DNA from 3 places in the Buttiauxella sp. BIGb0552 genome. Region 3 is predicted to be linked to each of the others. Evidence: predicted binding sites of a transcription regulator. Region 3 holds the regulator's gene; each other region holds the start of a gene.
The links. The regulator sigma-54, encoded in region 3, starts transcription at its own class of promoters, with help from an activator protein. The targets are predictions, from matches to a motif close to GTTGGCACANNTTTCGCTNT.
Positions count from the first base shown of each region.

Region 1: a site for sigma-54 is predicted at 1,725-1,744, ahead of EDF88_RS15020 (branched-chain amino acid ABC transporter substrate-binding protein). Genes of this name have one in related genera too.
Region 2: a site for sigma-54 is predicted at 1,805-1,824, ahead of hydN (electron transport protein HydN). Genes of this name have one in related genera too.

Region 1 covers NZ_SODY01000004.1:626,252-629,489, forward strand. The annotation lists gene EDF88_RS15005 (Gfo/Idh/MocA family oxidoreductase) at 1-168, shown strand, start outside; gene EDF88_RS15010 (MBL fold metallo-hydrolase) at 304-1,095, opposite strand; tRNA gene EDF88_RS15015 (tRNA-Asn) at 1,305-1,380, opposite strand; gene EDF88_RS15020 (branched-chain amino acid ABC transporter substrate-binding protein) at 1,909-3,030, shown strand; gene EDF88_RS15025 (branched-chain amino acid ABC transporter permease LivH) at 3,128-3,238, shown strand, end outside.
Region 2 covers NZ_SODY01000005.1:193,950-197,187, forward strand. The annotation lists gene EDF88_RS16090 (NADH-quinone oxidoreductase subunit B family protein) at 1-129, shown strand, start outside; gene EDF88_RS16095 (formate hydrogenlyase maturation HycH family protein) at 129-539, shown strand; gene hycI (hydrogenase maturation peptidase HycI) at 532-1,005, shown strand; gene hydN (electron transport protein HydN) at 1,869-2,414, shown strand; gene fdhF (formate dehydrogenase subunit alpha) at 2,467-3,238, shown strand, end outside.
Region 3 covers NZ_SODY01000003.1:620,277-623,514, reverse strand. The annotation lists gene rapZ (RNase adapter RapZ) at 1-50, opposite strand, end outside; gene ptsN (PTS IIA-like nitrogen regulatory protein PtsN) at 104-595, opposite strand; gene hpf (ribosome hibernation promoting factor) at 674-961, opposite strand; gene rpoN (RNA polymerase factor sigma-54) at 984-2,417, opposite strand; gene lptB (LPS export ABC transporter ATP-binding protein) at 2,522-3,238, opposite strand, start outside.

The sequences.
Region 1 (3,238 bases), on a different contig from region 3:
CCGTTTGATTTCGATGGCTTTGAATATCAATTAAGGCACACCAACAATTGTATTCGTCAGGGAAAAACGGCAAGTGACGTAATGAAACCGCAAGACACAATCGCCGTATTAAAAATCATGGATAATATGCGTAAAGAATGGGGCATGAAATTCCCATTTGAAATCTAGTTTTGCCCACAGGAACAAAATCCGGAAGTGAGTCTTCATTTCCGGACTCTGCATAGCCCGCCAGGTTTAACGATAAGCACCCGATGAATTTCCCAACAACGAGTTTTAAACCAGCTTTCGAATCTGGCTACATCGTTAACTGAGGCAGGCAATATACTTTTCGCCTGAACGGCGCACTATCTCATCGGCATTTTTTGCGATCTCCTTTCCTTCAAACGCGCCATAGAGTTTCGAAAATTTCACGCAGCTCAGCTGGCTGATGATGTTGCCGACCGTCACTGCTGGCAGCGGTAGCATATTTGGGTAGCTCCACATGAAGGAGACCGCATCCGCGCCAGGGGTGACCTGAACGGTGTCCCCACATAGCAGCATTCCTTCGTCTTGTGCCCAGTGCAGAACGCTGCTGCCGGCGAAGTGCCCACCGAGTCGCAATACAGTGACGTTTGTGCACAGTTTAAGGGTGTCGCCTTCCCAAAGTGTAATCCATGGACTGTCGCGCATGATCCACTGGCTATCGCTGGCATGAAGGTAAATCGGGGCTTCAAACTCGGCGGCCCAATCCTGCATGGTGCTGTAGAAATGAGGATGCGATATGGCGATAGCTTTTAGACCGCCCAGTGAATGAATCAGCGTTTTTGTTGCGTCGTCGAGAGTGGCAATGCAATCCCACAGAATATTGCCTTCCCGCGTTCTCAGAAGAAAAGCGCGTTGACCGATCGCAAACTCAGGCACGGTTTGAATGCTGAAGAGGTGGGTTTCATGTTGTTTCCACGAATTGGTATGTGAACTAAAAAGGCTGTCACAATCGACCCATTGCTGCCCCGTTGCGGGCAGATACTGGCGTTCATCTTTGCAGATTTTGCAATGTTCTGGATGGAAACCGCTGGCCTCATAAGATGTGCCGCAAGCTTTGCATAACGTGATCATTGAGTCGTCCTCTCTATTCTGGTTAAGCCAGTTTTAAAGGGAGCAGTGTGAAAGGGTAGTATCTGCATGACTGCTCTGGTGTCTTTTAAAACACAATCAGCCTGGCACACAGGTACATCAGGATGTGCCCGTTAGTGCTGCCAGAGAATTATCAAAACCCACAAAAACAAAAAAGCCCGCTTAAGTTTCCTTAAGCGGGCTCTCGAATTTGGCTCCTCTGACTGGACTCGAACCAGTGACATACGGATTAACAGTCCGCCGTTCTACCGACTGAACTACAGAGGAATCGGTTAACGGGGCGCATATTAGCGATTCGGGAGGGGCATGTCAAAGGGTTCGCGAAAAAGTTTTTCGTTTGCTCTTTTTATGTTCAACTTGTTGAGTATTAAGGCGAATTTGTCTTATCTGCAATCAGTGTATGCAAATCACGCATCGAGCTATTTCTCTGCTGAATATTAACCATCATTTATATGCGGACTATATTGGTGCAAAGACGTATGAATTTTGTACATCACTGCTTTATTGTTAACCAGATGTGATCCCCGCTGTAATTTCACTGCAAGGTGCCGGAGCGCTTAAAACGGCGCTCTATACTCAAATAAGTCTGAACCAGGCAACCGGTAACCAAATCTGGCAACCATTTTGCTTAATGTTCAAGGCCGTGAAAATCGTAAGGAAACCCCGTATGGAAACCTCGCTGTAACCCACAGGAAATTGACTGGATAGTGCATTTTGTTCGCGTTTTTGCTTTTGAAAATGGCTCTTACACCGTTTTGCATAAACCTCTTTGCTGATTTGCTAAGGAACATACAAATGTCGCTGAAATTGATCAGAAGTCCTCTTTCTCTGGTGTTGGCTGGTTGTCTGGTAACGGCGTTTTCCGCCCATGCCGATATTGTCATCGGTGTCGCAGGGCCGTTTACCGGGCCGAACGCGACCTATGGCGATCAGTACTGGCATGGCGCGACTCAGGCCGCCGAAGATATTAATGCTGCTGGTGGGATTAATGGTGAAAAAATCAAACTGGTCCAGGGCGATGACGCTTGCGAACCTAAACAAGCGGTCTCCGTAGCTAACCGTCTGGTGGATCAGGATAAAGTGAAAGCCGTGGTCGGCCACTTCTGTTCATCGTCTACCATGCCTGCCTCTGAGGTTTACAACGACGCGGGTATTCTTGCTATCACCCCGGGGTCGACCAACCCGCTTATCACCGAGCGCAAGATGAGCGATATGTTCCGCATGTGCGGGCGTGATGACCAGCAAGGGAAGGTCGCCAGCGATTTCATTATCGATAAGCTCAAAGCCAAACGTGTGGTGATTATTCACGATAAAGACACTTACGGGCAGGGGCTTGCAGATGCCACCAAAGCGGCACTCGCAAAACGCGGCGTCAATGATGTGATGTACGAAGGCTTGTCGCGCGGTGAAAAAGACTTTAACGCACTGGTCACCAAAATCGGTGCGCAAAAACCAGACGTGGTGTTCTTCGGCGGTTGCCACCCGGAAGCGGGGCCGCTGGTGCGCCAGATGCGTGAGCAGGGCGTGCAGGCGAAATTCTTCTCCGGCGACTGCATCGTGAATGAAGAGATGGTGACTGCGGCAGGCGGCCCACAATACACCAATGGTATTTACATGACCTTCGGTAAAGATCCTCGCTTAATCCCTGATGGCAAAGCGGTAATCGACAAATTCCGCGCCAGTAAATTTGAACCGGAAGGTTACACCCTCTATTCCTACGCATCCGTTCAGGCGATTGCTGCGGCATTTAAAGCCACTGGCGGCACAGATTCAGCCAAAGCCAGTGCCTGGCTGAAAGCAAACCCGGTGGATACCGTGATGGGCAAAAAAGCCTGGGATGATAAAGGCGACCTGAAAGTGTCCGATTACGTGGTTTATCAGTGGGATGATAAGGGCAAATACAAAGAGGTTCAGTAAGGGTTCGGAGTCTCGCTCAACGTCGGTATGCTCCGGCATATCGACGCTTTATAAACACCAGGCTGACTCGTTCAGCCTATAACACGAGCGCGCGATGATGGACGCATTCTTCCTGCAACAATTGATCAATGGCGTAACGCTAGGTTCCGTCTACGGGTTGATAGCCATCGGCTACACCATGGTTTACGGCATTATTGGCATGATTAAC
Region 2 (3,238 bases), on a different contig from region 3:
GACAGCTATATGGAAAACCTCACCGCCGGTGGCGGCAGCGTTCAGCAGTGGCTGGCGCACGAGAACGATCCGCGTCTGACTGAAATCGTCACGCATCTGGAAGATCTGGTTAAGCAGGAGCGCGTGTAATGAGCGAGTCGGTGGTGTTTTGCCAGCTTAGCCGTAAGTTTGTCGATGAAAACGACAACACACCGAGTGATGCGCAGCAGGTGGTTTATTACAGCCTGGCAATCGGCCACCACCTCGGCGTTATCGACTGCCTGAAAGAGAACCTGGTTTGCTCGTATGAGCCTTACAAAGCGTGGATTTCCACGCTTGAAGAGGGCAGCGAAGCGCGGCGCAAAATGGAAGGTGTGCCGCGTTACGGTGAAATCGTTATCGACCAAAGCCACGTGGTTTTGCTGGCGAAAGCGTTTGATGCCGCCAAACCCACGCAAACTGAGCAGCAGCAAGAGTGGAGCCAGGAATTGCTCGATATGCTGCAAGCTATTCAACAAGAACCCGCCATTTATTTGATGGTACGGAGACGCTATGACTAACGTTTTACTGTGTGTCGGCAACAGCATGATGGGTGACGATGGCGCAGGCCCGCTACTTGCCGAGAAATGCCAGGCCGCCCCACAAGGCGACTGGATTGTTATTGACGGCGGCACCGCTCCTGAAAATGATGTGGTGGCAATTCGCGAATTGCGCCCGGAAAGATTGCTGCTGGTTGATGCCACAGATATGGGACTGAACCCAGGCGAAATCCGTGTCATCGACCCGGACGATATCGCTGAAATGTTTATGATGACCACCCACAACATGCCGCTTAACTATTTAATCGATCAGATTAAAGAAGATGTTGGCGAGGTGATTTTCCTCGGCATTCAGCCTGATATTGTCGGCTTTTACTACCCGATGACCGACGCGATAAAAGCTGCGGTGGAAACGGTGTATCAACGTCTGGCGGGCTGGGAAGGTAAAGGCGGTTTTGCGGATTTAGAAGCGCCGGAGTTCGAGTAATAGGGCTGTCGCTTATACGGACCTTTGAAGGGCAAATCCTGCCGATCCGGAGAAGGTTCCGTTCACTAAACGTTCAGTGTCCCCTGTGCTTACCGAAACGGTGAACGACTTAGGGTGACCACCGTCGTCACCCTAAGAACCCTGACTCCCGGCGATTAAATCGCTGCTTCGCAGTAAACCTCCGTTTTTCCTTTCAGTCCCAGGGTCGGTTGTGACGCGCTCCCAGCGATCACAACCTCTCGCCGTTCCCGATGGCTCGACCCGGCCTTACAGTCAAACCGGAGGCGATTTATGCCGGACTCAAAGGTCAACGTCAAAATCTAAGGTCAAAAGCCGAACCGGTTTTGACCTTGTTCCCGGTATAAATTGCCCCGGCGTTACCCATAAGTCAGGGTTGAGCTGCCGGGAGCAGCGAAAGTGAGCGATCGCCGGGAGCGAGTCGCGAACGACCCTGAACGTTGGGGATAAGCTGGGGTTTACCGCGCAGCGGCAATTTAAAAACCGGGCGACGGGGTCGCCAGGGGGATGTCGTTATCCACCTGGCACGTTCACCGTTCGCTGGCAACTATGAGATAGCGTAACGTTCGGGTGAACGGAAAACCTCTCATCTAACAAATCTAGCCCTGACAGATTACCAGTGAGGAATGCGTGTAAGAGACAGCCCTCAGGGAAAGGACTGGGGTGAAGGTGAGTAAACATCCTTCTGTCATCTGCCCAAATGACATCGTCAAATGTGTCGAAGTCACTGTCACCCCTCCCCCGATCAATACGCAAAGCCTTGAATCACGCTAGTTTCAAAGTTGGCACACTTTATGTATGCCTAGAGCAGTCTTATAAAAAAACACTCTATCCAGGAGTCTATGATGAACCGTTTCATCATTGCTGATTCGAGCAAATGTATTGGCTGTCGCACTTGCGAAGTGGCCTGTGTCGTAGCACATCAGGAAGCACAAGATTGCGCGGTATTAACACCGCAAACCTTCCTTCCACGTATTCATGTGATTAAAGGCGTGAATGTTTCCACCGCGACAATGTGCCGCCAGTGCGAAGACGCACCGTGCGCCAACGTTTGTCCTAATGGCGCAATCAGCCGCGAGCATGGGTTTGTGAATGTGATGCAAGAACGTTGCATCGGCTGCAAAACCTGTGTGGTTGCCTGCCCGTATGGCGCAATGGAAGTGGTTGTTCGCCCTGTTGTACGTAACAGCGGTGCAGGTCTTAACGTGATGGCAGAAAAAGCCGAAGCGAATAAATGCGACCTTTGCCACACCCGTTCAGAAGGCCCGGCCTGTATGGAAGCCTGCCCAACCAACGCAATTATCTGTGTTGATCGCAATAAACTTGAACAAATGAGTGCCGAAAAACGCCGCCGTGCTGCGTTCGATGCAACTTCATCCCTGATTTTCTAATTTCATCCCCTGACGGGAACGAAATTTTCAACTTTTAACAGGTCTGTTACTGATGAAAAAAATTACCAGCGTCTGCCCTTACTGTGGTGCAGGCTGCAAACTGAAACTGGTTGTTGAGAAGAACAAAATTATCCGTGCCGAAGCGGCTGATGGCGTGACTAACCAAAATGAACTCTGCCTGAAAGGCTATTACGGCTGGGATTTTCTCAACGATACCAAGCTGCTCACACCGCGTCTGACGCAGCCAATGATCCGCTATGAAAAAGGCGGCAAGCTTCAGCCGGTGAGCTGGGAAGAGGCGATTAGCTACACGGCTAAACGCCTGAAAGCTATCAAAGAGCAGCATGGCCCACGCTCAATTATGACGACAGGTTCGTCACGTGGGACAGGTAACGAAACCAACTATGTGATGCAGAAGTTTGCACGCGGTGTGCTGCATACCAACAACGTTGACTGCTGTGCGCGTGTTTGCCACGGGCCGTCGGTCGCAGGTTTGCAGGTGACGCTGGGTAATGGCGCGATGAGTAACTCCATCGGCGATATCGAAAACTCAAAATGCCTGTTGGTGTTTGGCTATAACTGCGCCGATTCGCACCCGATCGTGGCGCGTCGTGTGATTAAAGCCAAAGAACATGGCGCGAAAATCATTGTTTGCGATCCGCGCCGCATCGAAACCGCGCGTATTGCCGATCAGCATCTGCAACTGAAAAACGGCTGCAATATGGCGTTGGTGAATGCCTTTGGTTACGTGCTGCTCGAAGAGAATCTCTACGACACCGAGTACGTTGCGAAATTTGCCGAAGGCCTGGACGCTTACCGTGAAG
Region 3 (3,238 bases):
GCTACAGACTTCCCTGAACCAGAGCGGCCGCTGACGATCATCAGCACCATTTTTTCACTCCCCCAACTTCTCTTGCTGTGATGTCAACACAATCACAGCCAGATTATTCACTTTCACTACCATGTTCTGTTTCGGTAATGATCTGATAAAGCTCTTCATCGCTTTGCGCAGAACGCAGGCGTCGACAAATTGTTTTGTCTGCCAGACGCTTTGCCACCAGAGATAATGTGTGCAAATGCGTTTTTGTTTGATCCGCCGGTACAAGCAGCGCAAACATGAGGTCTACCGGCTGGTTATCAATCGCATCAAATGCGATAGGGGTCTCCAGTTTAATAAACACCCCAACCGCGCGGGTGGTATCTTCTTCCAGCTTCCCATGAGGTATAGCGATACCGTTACCGATACCGGTACTCCCCATACGTTCGCGCGTCAGCACGGCTTCAAAAACCACTTGTGGTGGCAGGCCGAGTTGCTTTGCTGCCAGCTCACTGATGATTTCCAGTGCACGTTTTTTACTCTGGCAATGTACGTTGGTACGAGTACATTCCTTGTTCAGGACATTACTAAGTTGTAGAGCAGAATCGTTGTTCATCATAAGTTCACCTAAGCACCCTGTTATGCTAACGGCCCGTTAAGTAACGAGCCGTCTATGCTGGAACAGTTGCCCGGATTATCAGTGTTGTTTTAGTTTATCTTTATGTTTGGTTAACTGGCGCGCCAGTTTATCAATTAAGCCATCAATTGCCGCATACATATCCTGGCCATCAGAGCTTGCATGGATTTCACCACCATTCACATGAAGCGTTGCATCGGCAATATGCGTGACCTTTTCAACCTTTAACACAATGTAGACCTGGTTAATTCTATCGAAGTACTGCTCCAGTTTGGCAAACTTCGTACTCACAAAATCGCGCAGTGCGTCAGTGATTTCGACGTTTTGTCCTGTAATGTTGAGCTGCATAGTGTCTTCCTTATCGGTTAAGTCATACCAGCTGTTTACGCTGATTTGACGGTGGTATGGATAAAGACTCTCGGTACTTCGCAACAGTGCGGCGTGCCACCATGATCCCCTGATCGGATAGCATAGTCGTTAACTTGCTATCACTCAGAGGTTTCGCAGGGTTTTCCGCAGCAATTAATTTCTTCACCAGTGCCCGAATCGCCGTAGATGAGGCCTCGCCTCCGCCTTCGGTATTCACATGGCTTGAGAAGAAATACTTCAATTCAAAAATGCCGCGTGGACTGTGCAAATATTTTTGCGTGGTCACACGGGAAATAGTCGATTCATGCATTTCGACTACTTGGGCAATATCAGCAAGAACCATCGGTTTCATGTGCTCTTCGCCGTGCTCAAAAAAACCTTGTTGCTGCTCAACGATACAGCGACTGACGCGCAGCAGCGTATCGTTGCGGCTTTCAAGACTTTTAATCAACCACTTCGCTTCTTGCAGGTTACTGCGAATAAATTGTGAGTCGCTGTCATTGCGGGCATTGGTACCCATTGCAGCGTACTGCTGATTAATTTTAAGGCGTGGAATGCTGTCGGCGTTTAATTCTACCGTCCAGCGCCCCTGAATCTTTTTGACCAGAATATCGGGAATGACATATTCGGGTTCACTGGTTTGAATCGATTGGCCTGGGCGTGGATCCAGAGACTGAATCAGGCACATTGCCTCTTTCAGAACTTCTTCTTTCAGGCGAGTGACGCGCATCAGGCTACGGAAATCATGGTTGGCCAGTAGATCCAGATGATCGCTGACAATCAGTCGTGCCTCGGTCAGCCACGGTGTTTCTCTGGCGTACTGAGAAAGTTGGATGAGCAAGCAATCGCGGAGATCGCGTGCGGCAACGCCAACAGGATCAAAACGCTGGACGCGTTTAAGTACCGCTTCCACTTCGTCGATCGTGATTTCTTCATCGCCCATGCTTTCCAGAATTTCTTCCAGCGAAACCGTGAGATAACCCATCTCATCGACAGCATCGACAATAGATGTCGCAATGGCAGTATCGGTATCAGAGAACGGAGTGAGATCGACCTGCCACATCAGGTAATCCTGAAGTGACTGGGTAGTTTCCCCTTGATAAACCGGCAGCTCGTCATCACTGTAATCAGAGCCTGTTCCTGATGGTGTGCCCGCGGTGTAGATCTCGTCCCAGCTGGTATCTAACGGCAATTCGTCAGGCATCTCTTTTTGTTCGAGAGCTTCACGGGTATCTAACGCTTCGTTTTCACGAACTTCCTGAGTTTCAATTTCTTCATGCAGATCGGTTTGCTCAAGCAGTGGGTTACTTTCCAGGGCTTGTTGGAGTTCTTGCTGAAGCTCTAACGTTGACAACTGCAACAGGCGGATTGCCTGCTGTAACTGTGGAGTCATAGCAAGTTGTTGGCTAAGCCGTAATTGCAAACCTTGCTTCATATTCAGAGCGAGCTTCCTCAGGTATATACCCGGCATACTTCGAGTTGCAGGAACGAGGGCAACTCGAATTACCCAGAGTATTAATAATTATACTTCCTACCCTATCAGAGTCTGAACTCTTCGCCCAGATAGACGCGCTTAACATGCTCATCTTCCAGGATTTCCGCAGGCGTGCCATGGGCAATTAACTGGCCCTGGCTTACGATGTAGGCTCGTTCACACACGGCCAACGTTTCGCGTACGTTATGGTCAGTAATCAGCACACCAAGCCCGCTATCGCGCAAGTGCTCGATAATCCGCTTGATGTCGATGACGGAGATTGGGTCAACACCTGCAAAAGGTTCGTCCAAAAGAATAAATTTCGGGTTTGCAGCCAGAGCGCGGGCAATTTCAACACGACGGCGCTCACCACCAGACAGAGACTGCCCGAGGTTATTGCGCAGATGCTCAATGTGAAACTCTTCCATCAACTCATTCGCACGGTCTTCACGCTGCTCAGCGCTGAGGTCATCACGAATTTGCAGGACAGCCATCAAGTTATCGAACACGCTTAAGCGACGGAATATTGACGCTTCTTGCGGTAAATACCCAATCCCGCGACGGGCACGAGCATGAAGCGGCAGAAGACTAATGTCTTCATCATCAATAATGATGTTCCCTGCATCACGCGGCACAATGCCAACAACCATGTAAAAAGTCGTGGTTTTGCCTGCACCGTTAGGGCCAAGTAAACCGACAATTTCACCTGATTTAACGGTCAGGCTGACGTCTTCAACAACGCGGCGGCCTTTGTAGGCTTTGGCGAGATGTTTTGCAATTAA